Regions from separate parts of the Dehalobacter restrictus DSM 9455 genome, predicted to be linked through region 1. Evidence: riboswitches for the same ligand, from Rfam matches in the RefSeq annotation. Region 1 holds a riboswitch; each other region holds the start of a gene.

Region 1 (2,197 bases):
CATGCCTGATGCTTGCCAGCATCGATGTATTCCTGGCCAGCTGTCCGGTATATAATTCCGGATAACCGCCGCCGAGAATCAGTCCGTCACATTCCGGTACAGCTTGATCATCAAGCGGACTAAAATACTGCAGTTCCGCTCCCAATGTTTCCAAAAGGTCGAGGCTGTCCTGGTAATAAAAACAAAAGGCTTTATCTCTGGCTACGGCGATTTTGACAGCAGAGATTTTCTCGATCGCGGCCTCATGATAGTCTATTTCCGCGGCCCTGCCTGCAATACGCAGCAGCTGTTTCAGATCGATGGATTCTCTGGCCTGTATGGCCAGTAATTTCATTTTTTGCTGCAGGTCTTCCACTTCCGATGCTGTAATTAATCCAAGATGCCTGCTTTCCAGCGCGCATTCTTTGAGCTTCGGAAAGTAACCGACCACCTGGATATCCGTCTCTTTTTCGATCATTTCCTTATACTGCGGGTATAGGGAAGGTGTAAGATTATTCAGAATAACGCCCTTGATCCCGTTGTCCGGTCTAAAATGGCAGAATCCTTGGATCAAGGCTGCAATTGAGATTGCTGAACCGGCACAATTGGCAATAAGGATAACAGGCGTTTGCGTTACTGCAGCCAAATGGTAAGAACTTGCCACGGTACTGCCAATGCCTAGCCCGTCATAATAACCCATTACTCCTTCTAAAACAGCGATTTGCGACTGTTCGGAATTCTTGACCAGCAAATACCGGCATACCTCTTCCGATAGCATAAACAAATCCAGATTCCGTGATTTTGTCCCAATGACTTCGGTATGAAACATCGGATCAATATAGTCCGGCCCACATTTAAACGCAGCAGGATTAACTCCTTGCTCCAGAAGGGCTTGTAATACCGCACAAGTAATTGTGGTCTTGCCGCTGCTGCTGCCTGCAGCCGCAAACATAATACGTGGAATAACTGCTTTCATGACTTGTTCTCCATTTCTATTGAAGCTATCAAAGCTGAGATGGCCCGTAGACATCGCCGCTCCTTGCCATCCTTGGCATCGCGGCATTCGTCCATCCATGAACATCAAAAAACCTCTCTAACCGGCGGTTGGAAGAGGTTTTACTTACACAATCTGCAAACAGTCTAAAACACTTCTGCACGATTCGTATGCTACACCTTTCATCCTCCGTGAAAACAGTGCAAAATGGCTCAGGCAGGTCTTCCGACTCGGTTTCAAAGCAAATTCAGCCTTCCCATTGTAAACAGTGGCAACTTTGAATCTGCTCCACCTTACGGCGGCGGGACCGTACAGGCATTTCACCTGTTTCCCTATTATTGCAAAATTATGCAACCTAAGCGATTACATTATACCAGAAGACATACAGTGTGTCCACCCATAATCTGCGGATAACCCTCTCCCTACCTGATATTTTCTCAGATGCTGCCTTGCTCTTCTGCCCCCCTTTTGATACGCTATGAAAAAGGAACAGCAATTCACGGAGGTACCTCTTCATGTCTTATTCTCTTCCAACCGATATCATTTCAGCCAGAAACCTGACCAAACGATTCGGAGATTTCACTGCCGTTAATGCAATCTCTTTTACTGTCCGGCAGGGAGAGTGTTTTGGACTTCTTGGTCCAAACGGCGCCGGCAAAACGTCCCTGGCCAGAATGGTCTTTGGCTTGTCACCCAGAACTGAGGGCCGCCTGACTGTTTTTAATCAGGATATTTCGGATCATTCCCGGGAAATTAAAGCACGTCTCGGTGTTGTTGCCCAGGAAGACAACCTTGACCCGGAACTGACGGTTCTGGAAAACCTGCTGGTCTACGCCTCCTATTACCGTCTGCCGCGTAGTATAGCCAGGGAACGGGCTTTTGAAATCCTGGACTTTATGGATCTTCGAAGTAAAGCCAATGCGGTCGTCGACGAGCTGTCCGGCGGCATGAAACGACGTCTGACAATTGGACGAGCGCTGATCAACCGTCCGGAGCTATTGATTCTCGATGAGCCAACCACCGGGCTTGATCCGTACGCCCGCCATATGGTCTGGCAGCGTCTGCGGCAGTTAAAAGAAAGCGGTACGACCGTGCTGCTGACAACGCACTATCTTGAAGAAGCCAGTCATCTCTGCGACCGACTGATCATCATCAATCAGGGCAAAATCCTCGAGCAAGGTGTACCGGAAGATCTTATTGATAAGCATGTCGGGCAATATGCGC
Region 2 (2,197 bases), 400 kb from region 1:
GAACTTGCAGATACAACAAGAGTAACGGTGTCAAAATTATTTCGCGACTTAAAATCTGAGAACATTATACGGCCAATATATGGAGGGATCATTATACAGGATTATAGCCGCCTAAAAAACTGGCAGAAACATATTTAAAGATCTACAATTTAGACTAAATGAATTTATTATTGATGAAGAAATGATATTTTAGGAGGTTATTAAATGCCAACTTATGACTTTATTTGCGAAAAGTGTGGTCACAAGTTTTCAATTTTTTGTAGTGTAAGTTCAAGAGACAAACAAATATGTCCGCAGTGCACTGATGATAATATAACTCAGCGGTTTACAACGGTTAATGCCTATGGAGTCAAAGGTGGTAAAGCCTGTTCATCTGGGAAATGTAGTCCTGGCTGCAAATGTTAAAATCTGCACCATCTTTTCTCTTGACTTTTCTCCAATTTCATTTAGAATAATACGTAATAATCATATATTCTTTTTGGTGTCTCTTATGGAGAAGAATAGGGAATCAGGTGCAAATCCTGGACGGACCCACCGCTGTAAATAGTTGTGATGACTGTACAATGCCACTGAGAAATTGGGAAGGCACAGAAGTCGGTTAAAACTATGAGTCAGAAGACCTGCCAATAAAGATACGTAATGAAGCGACGGTAAAGTTTCAGTTTGAGGGATTAGAGTCCCTCAAACTGAAACTTTTTTATTAATGCTTCAGCAAGTTCAAAACGTATACGTTTTGAACACAAAACCACCCGTTACACGGGTGGAGACAAAGAATTATAAAAAAGAAATTCACCTTCCGCTATAATGATGAATGTTCAAGCCATCAAAAAGCAAAAAGGAAGGGGAATTTCTATGGATAAAAGTTTAGCACACACAAAATGGATGTGTAAATACCACATAGTATTTACACCAAAGTATAGGAGGCAGGTAATATATAAGCAGATCAAGTCAGATATAACGCAGATAATAAAGGAGCTTTGTAAATATAAAGGTGTAGAGATAATCGAAGGGCATGCAATGCCCGATCATATCCACCTGCTTGTATCAATTCCACCGAAGATGAGCGTATCAAGTTTCATGGGGTATTTGAAGGGAAAAAGCGCAATGATGATATTTGATCGGCATGCCAATTTGAAATATAAGTTTGGCAATCGCCATTTCTGGGCAACCGGGTACTATGTCAGTACTGTGGGACTAAATGAAGCGACCATAGCAAAATATGTAAGAGAACAGGAACTGCATGATCAGATAAATGATAAGGTAAGTGTCAAAGAGTTAGAAGACCCCTTCAGGGGTTAGCCAGGTAATAAATGCTGAATGGCTTGAACGAAGTGCAAGCCAGCACTTTTAGGTGCAGGCTTGCAATAAGCCCTTATAGGGCTAGAGCATGCCACCCGTTTTACGGGTGGTCATGACTTTGTATTTATTGCATTTAATATGGAGGTTTTCATCCTATGGAACCTGTGGTACAGCTTAAAATAGAAGCTCTTACTTTTCCACCGGAAACAAAAAAAGTATTAAAAGATATCGACTTAACCATTAATAAAGGAGATTTCATTGCCATTACAGGGGAAGCTGCATCGGGCAAATCGATGTTGCTCCATAGCATCACCGGAGCAGCGCCTCAATTTTTCAATGGACAGTTAAACGGCACCATTAAGGTGATGGGGAAAAACATTAATGAAATCCCCTTAGCAAAAATGTGCGATCACATCGGCTATATGATGCAGGAGCCGCAAAATCAGATTGTCAGTATCACGGTAGAAGAAGAAGTTGCTTTCGGTATTGCCAATATGGAACTTCCTTGGGAGGAAATTAAGCATAGAGTCAAAAAAACTTTACAATTCGTTGGACTGGAGGGTTTTGAACAAAGAAATACGGATGGACTGTCCGGCGGCCAAGCCCAAAGAGTGGTATTGGCAAGTGTTCTAGCGATGGAAACTCCCATTCTTGTTTTAGATCAGCCCACCGCAGAATTAGACGGAAAGGGAAAACAAGACCTCTATTCTCATATCGCTTATTTAAACAGAGAAAAAGGAGTTACCGTGATTATGGTGATGGACCGGGCCTGCGATATTCTCCCTTATACCAATCGTATTCTTATCATGGCTGAAGGAGCCATTCAAGAAGAATGCAGCCCTGATGACTATCTAGAACGGTTAAATAAAAAAATCAGCCCAGCAAAAAATATTACAGC
Region 3 (2,197 bases), 1.3 Mb from region 1:
GCTATGACAATCGTAATTAAAATAATATTTGTGATGATAACCCGATTTTTATTCTTCGGTTTCATCGTTTCTACAGACATTTTCAGACCCCCTTTGAAAGTATTTTTAAGTCTTTAAGCTCATCCCCGGCATAGGATGAAATCGCCTTAAATATTAGCACTGTCAAAATACCTTCACTGATCGCCAATGGTACTTGCGTTAAGGCAAAAATACCTAAAAACTTGGTAAGTGATGCCATAGCGCCGCCTGTTCCAGCAGGAAACGCCAGTGCAAGCTGCACCGATGTCGTGACGTAAGTTAATAAATCCCCAAGTGCGGCAGCGAGAAACACGGCAAGCCACTGCGGTCCATTTGCTTTCTTCACAATTTTGTATGTAGCAAAAGCCACCAGCGGCCCCACAATGCCCATCGAAAAAGTATTTGCTCCCAATGTTGTCAATCCGCCATGAGCCAGTAAAACAGCCTGAAACAGCAGTATGATCAGGCCAATTACGGCCATTGCGGTTGGTCCGAACAAGATAGCGCCAAAGCCAACCCCCGTAGGATGCGAACTGCTTCCTGTAACGGAAGGAATCTTCAGGGAAGACAAAACAAAAGCAAAGGCGCCTGCCATCGCCAAAAGCATTAATGTTTTGGGATGCTCTCCAACAGTTCTTCTGATAGAAAAAAAACCTGCCAGAACAAAAGGTATTGCCAAAGCACCCCAGGTAATACACCAACCCGCAGGAAGGAAGCCCTCCATGATATGCATGGCATATGTCTGCTGGGGCAAGAACATAAACATAAGTACGAGACCCATTATCCAAATCTTTTTATTTATCATCGTCAAACTCTCCTATATAAGATATGAAACAAAAAACCTCTCAACATCTTACGTCGAGAGGCTCATATGCTAGGAAGTTTTCCTCGGTAGTCTTGCACATAACATCCCCCTCTCTATCACTCGTAGAGTATATGGTGAGACACTAAAACAGGTAGGTCTTCTGGCTTAAGCATCATCGATCTTCAGACCTTCCCAGTTTCCCAGTGGTATACCTGAAGAACTCCACTTTCACAGCGGCGTGACCGCGCGGGCTTCTACCCGACTTTCCTTATTCATTGAATGGTACGCTTATCAGCTTCATTCAACACCTGTTCTGCCTATTCAGTTTTAATCCTGATTCATTATATCGCTCTTTCGACAAGGAATCAATATTATTTTTACTTTAGCCTTGAACATATTAATTGAAGTATCTTTACCTCCATCAATTCTATTTGTGGTAGGGTTCCCCTTTGCTGATCTTGCACGCCCGGTAAATCTGCTCCAGCAGGATAAGCCTGATCATCTGGTGCGGAAAGGTAAGCTTCGAGAACGACCACCGGTAATCGGCGCGTTTTCGGATTTCATCTGCCGTACCAAGAGATCCGCCAATCACAAAAGTGATCCGGCTCTGGCCTGAAAGCCCTTTTTCATCAAACAAAACGGCAAGTTCGGGTGAAGAAAGTTCCTTTCCCAGAAGATCCAGCAAAACCACATAATCCTGAGGTGAAATTAATTTAAGAACCTTTTCAGCTTCTTTCTGTTTTACTCTTGCTTCGTCGGCAGCTGATGCCCTTTCGGGGCATGGTTCGTCCTCAACTTCAATCATCTCAAGCCGGATGTACGCGCCAAGACGCTTGGCGTATTCCTTCAGCCCTTCTTTTAAATATTTTTCTTTGATTTTCCCTACCGCTAGAACTTTGATCTGCAGCATGTTTTCTCCAACTCCAGTCACTATGTTTGCTCCAAACATTTGCAATCAAAAACTTGAAGGTTAAATCTCTCTGATATTGGATTATTTACAATGAAGATTTTTTTCAAAAGTGTTAATAATATTGATGGAGGTGAAAAAAAATGAGCAAAACAAATGAAAGCAAAAAAAAGCTGCTGCAGAATCTAAAAATGGAGGCTGCGGCTGAAATCGGCCATCTTGATTTTGTAAGGGAAAATAACGATCACTATAAAGGCGATGTTACTGCCAGACAGAATGGTCTGGAAGGAGGCCCGATCGGCGGCCAGATGGTCAAAAAAATGATCGCCTATGCCAAACAGCAGATGAAATAGAATAACGGACTCATTTAGTATTCCTAATCTACTTCAATAAATATTCAAAACTTCTTCAGCCTACAATACTGAAGAGGTTTTTTGTTATATAATCTTCTGTTCGGAATACGACTG
Region 4 (2,197 bases), 1.4 Mb from region 1:
GTGACCGGGGTCCTTTTGCTTTGAGCACAATAAGATAAACAGCAAAGGCTACAAACGGACCAACAACCGCCATGGAAAATGTATTCGCTCCCAGAGTCGTAAGCCCTCCATGGGCCAGCAAAATAGCCTGGAATAATAAAACAATGATGCCAAGGATACTCATGATCGCCGGACCGAATAAAATTGCGCCTAACCCTGTTCCGGTGGGATGTGAACAGCTTCCGGTAACGGAGGGTATTTTCAGAGAGGATAAGACAAAGACAAACGCACCGGCCATCGCCAGCAGTAACTTCACTTTTGAAGATTCTGTCGTCAACTTACGCAGGGAATACAAACCATAAGCTAAAAACGGGATTGTCAGGACACCCCAGGAAATACACCAAACCGGGGGCAAAAAACCTTCCATAATATGCATGGCGAAAACGTTTTGAGGCAATAAGATCAGCATCAACGTAATGCTTGCGATCATCATTATTCTTTTACTATTCATTAGCGTCACCTTTCTTTTTATCCAAAATTTTTAATGAATTATTTTAAAATATTCTCATCAATCCATGTTATTAATTCGTCAATATTATTCATGATTAAACCATAGCCAGCTTTATTTTTCCGTATCAGCAGAATTTCTAACCCCAATTCTAAAGCTGACGATATTTTTGTATCCGTTCCGCCGGCAAGCCCGCTATCCTTTGTCAAAACGATGTCCGCTCCGTAAAACTTAAACAGTGCTTTATTAATATCTTTGGAAAAAGGACCTTGCATGGCCAGGATGTCCCGGGGATGAATGCCTAAATCCTGACATTTCTGCACCAGACAGCCTTCGGGAAGAACGCGGACAATGAAACGGGCCATACCGGCAAAGGGGCTATGCACAATACTTTCCAGTTGATGACTGCCGGTAGTGATAAAAACTTTTACCTGCCGTTCTTTCTTCTGGTATAATGTGCTAATGCGCTCATTCAGACAAAGCAGCGCTTCCTCCCAATTACATGCCTGAGAAATTAAGGGACTATCCGGAATATTGGTTTCAGGCCTTTCTAGCCTAAGATAAGGGACTCCGGATTGTTTGCAAAATTGACTTAGCGAAACAAACTTATCACTGGAAGGATGGCTGATATCGACAATAACAGAAGGCAGCGTCAGGTTGTCTTTGCCAATCCAAGCCGACTTCTTGATGAAGTTGATCCCCCTGTTTTGGAGATGTTCACTAATCTCACGAGCTGCAGGCGTTTCTCCCAGAAGGATGATCATTTTAACCTCCATAGCTAATAACAAAATCCGAAAAACAAAAAAACTCTTTACCATGAAAGGGTAAAGAGTCTAACCTGTATCAAAAAACGGTAAGAATCCAGAAAACACAGAGTATTCACCTCCCTAACATCCCGTAGGTTGCCGTAGCGGCTGGCAAGAGCAGGTTTCCTGGCTCAAGATCATCATCGACTCACGTCTTCCCAGGCAAATCCCAGTGACATTTTTGTGGATCGACTCCCTCGTACAGTGGCGGGTACCGCGTCAGCATTCACTGACTTCCCTTTTCAGTTCTTGCCCTCGGGCAAGAATCGCTCATTACCACATATTCAATTTTTCTATTATTATATCTTATAAAAGAGCTTATGTCACGAACAAATTTGGACTTATTGTTTGAAGTCCTTAAAACCTCAATTGACTTTGTAAATGCAACCTATACATTACTGGGTGATTGCATTTAAATCTTCAAACAGGATAGTGGCATTAAGTCTTACAATCGAAAGTCTCCTTTTTCTTCACTCCCCCATGGGGGAGTGATTGCATTTAGTCTGGCAATATTCCGACAAGAACTTTAGGATGTGTTCTGCGGGAATCTTTGAGTCAAAGGAGAATTTACCATGGCAAAAAACAAGCATCTCACTGATTCGGAGCGTCTACAAATTGAGCAGCTACTGCGAGAGGGCGTATCTCTTAAGCGGATTGCCGTCACCCTTGAAAAAAGCGCATCCACCATTTCCCGTGAAATTCGCGCCCGCGCCATTGAAAGCAATAAATATGCGCCATACCGTATCCATAACCGCTGCGCCAATCTCAATGTCTGCCAAAAAATGCAGATCTGCTCCGACAAGCCTAATTGCACAAGAAAGTGTTCCCGCTGTAATTACTGCAATGCCGTATGCGAGGAATTCGAGGAGCGACGCTGCCACAGGCTTTATGATCCACCGTATGT

What was found. A riboswitch is a leader RNA that binds a small molecule or an ion and turns the genes downstream of it on or off. The one in region 1 is predicted to bind cobalamin.
Region 2: another riboswitch for cobalamin. It lies ahead of tnpA (IS200/IS605 family transposase); the one in region 1 lies ahead of DEHRE_RS07810 (cobyrinic acid a,c-diamide synthase CobB).
Region 3: another riboswitch for cobalamin. It lies ahead of DEHRE_RS13840 (energy-coupling factor ABC transporter permease); the one in region 1 lies ahead of DEHRE_RS07810 (cobyrinic acid a,c-diamide synthase CobB).
Region 4: another riboswitch for cobalamin. It lies ahead of DEHRE_RS01325 (precorrin-6A/cobalt-precorrin-6A reductase); the one in region 1 lies ahead of DEHRE_RS07810 (cobyrinic acid a,c-diamide synthase CobB).

The regions. Positions count from the first base shown of each region.
Region 1 is NZ_CP007033.1:1,625,171-1,627,367, forward strand. It holds gene DEHRE_RS07810 (cobyrinic acid a,c-diamide synthase CobB) at 1-955, opposite strand, end outside; cobalamin riboswitch at 1,172-1,347, opposite strand; gene DEHRE_RS07815 (ABC transporter ATP-binding protein) at 1,489-2,197, shown strand, end outside.
Region 2 is NZ_CP007033.1:2,025,032-2,027,228, reverse strand. It holds gene DEHRE_RS09700 (Crp/Fnr family transcriptional regulator) at 1-138, shown strand, start outside; gene DEHRE_RS14435 (FmdB family zinc ribbon protein) at 205-405, shown strand; cobalamin riboswitch at 463-642, shown strand; gene tnpA (IS200/IS605 family transposase) at 853-1,299, shown strand; gene DEHRE_RS09685 (ABC transporter ATP-binding protein) at 1,455-2,197, shown strand, end outside.
Region 3 is NZ_CP007033.1:2,901,116-2,903,312, forward strand. It holds gene DEHRE_RS13835 (energy-coupling factor ABC transporter substrate-binding protein) at 1-80, opposite strand, end outside; gene DEHRE_RS13840 (energy-coupling factor ABC transporter permease) at 83-823, opposite strand; cobalamin riboswitch at 957-1,150, opposite strand; gene rlmH (23S rRNA (pseudouridine(1915)-N(3))-methyltransferase RlmH) at 1,251-1,730, opposite strand; gene DEHRE_RS13850 (alpha/beta-type small acid-soluble spore protein) at 1,874-2,083, shown strand; gene DEHRE_RS13855 (2-hydroxyacyl-CoA dehydratase) at 2,168-2,197, opposite strand, start outside.
Region 4 is NZ_CP007033.1:262,920-265,116, reverse strand. It holds gene DEHRE_RS01330 (energy-coupling factor ABC transporter permease) at 1-490, opposite strand, end outside; gene DEHRE_RS01325 (precorrin-6A/cobalt-precorrin-6A reductase) at 529-1,251, opposite strand; cobalamin riboswitch at 1,393-1,582, opposite strand; gene DEHRE_RS01320 (helix-turn-helix domain-containing protein) at 1,866-2,197, shown strand, end outside.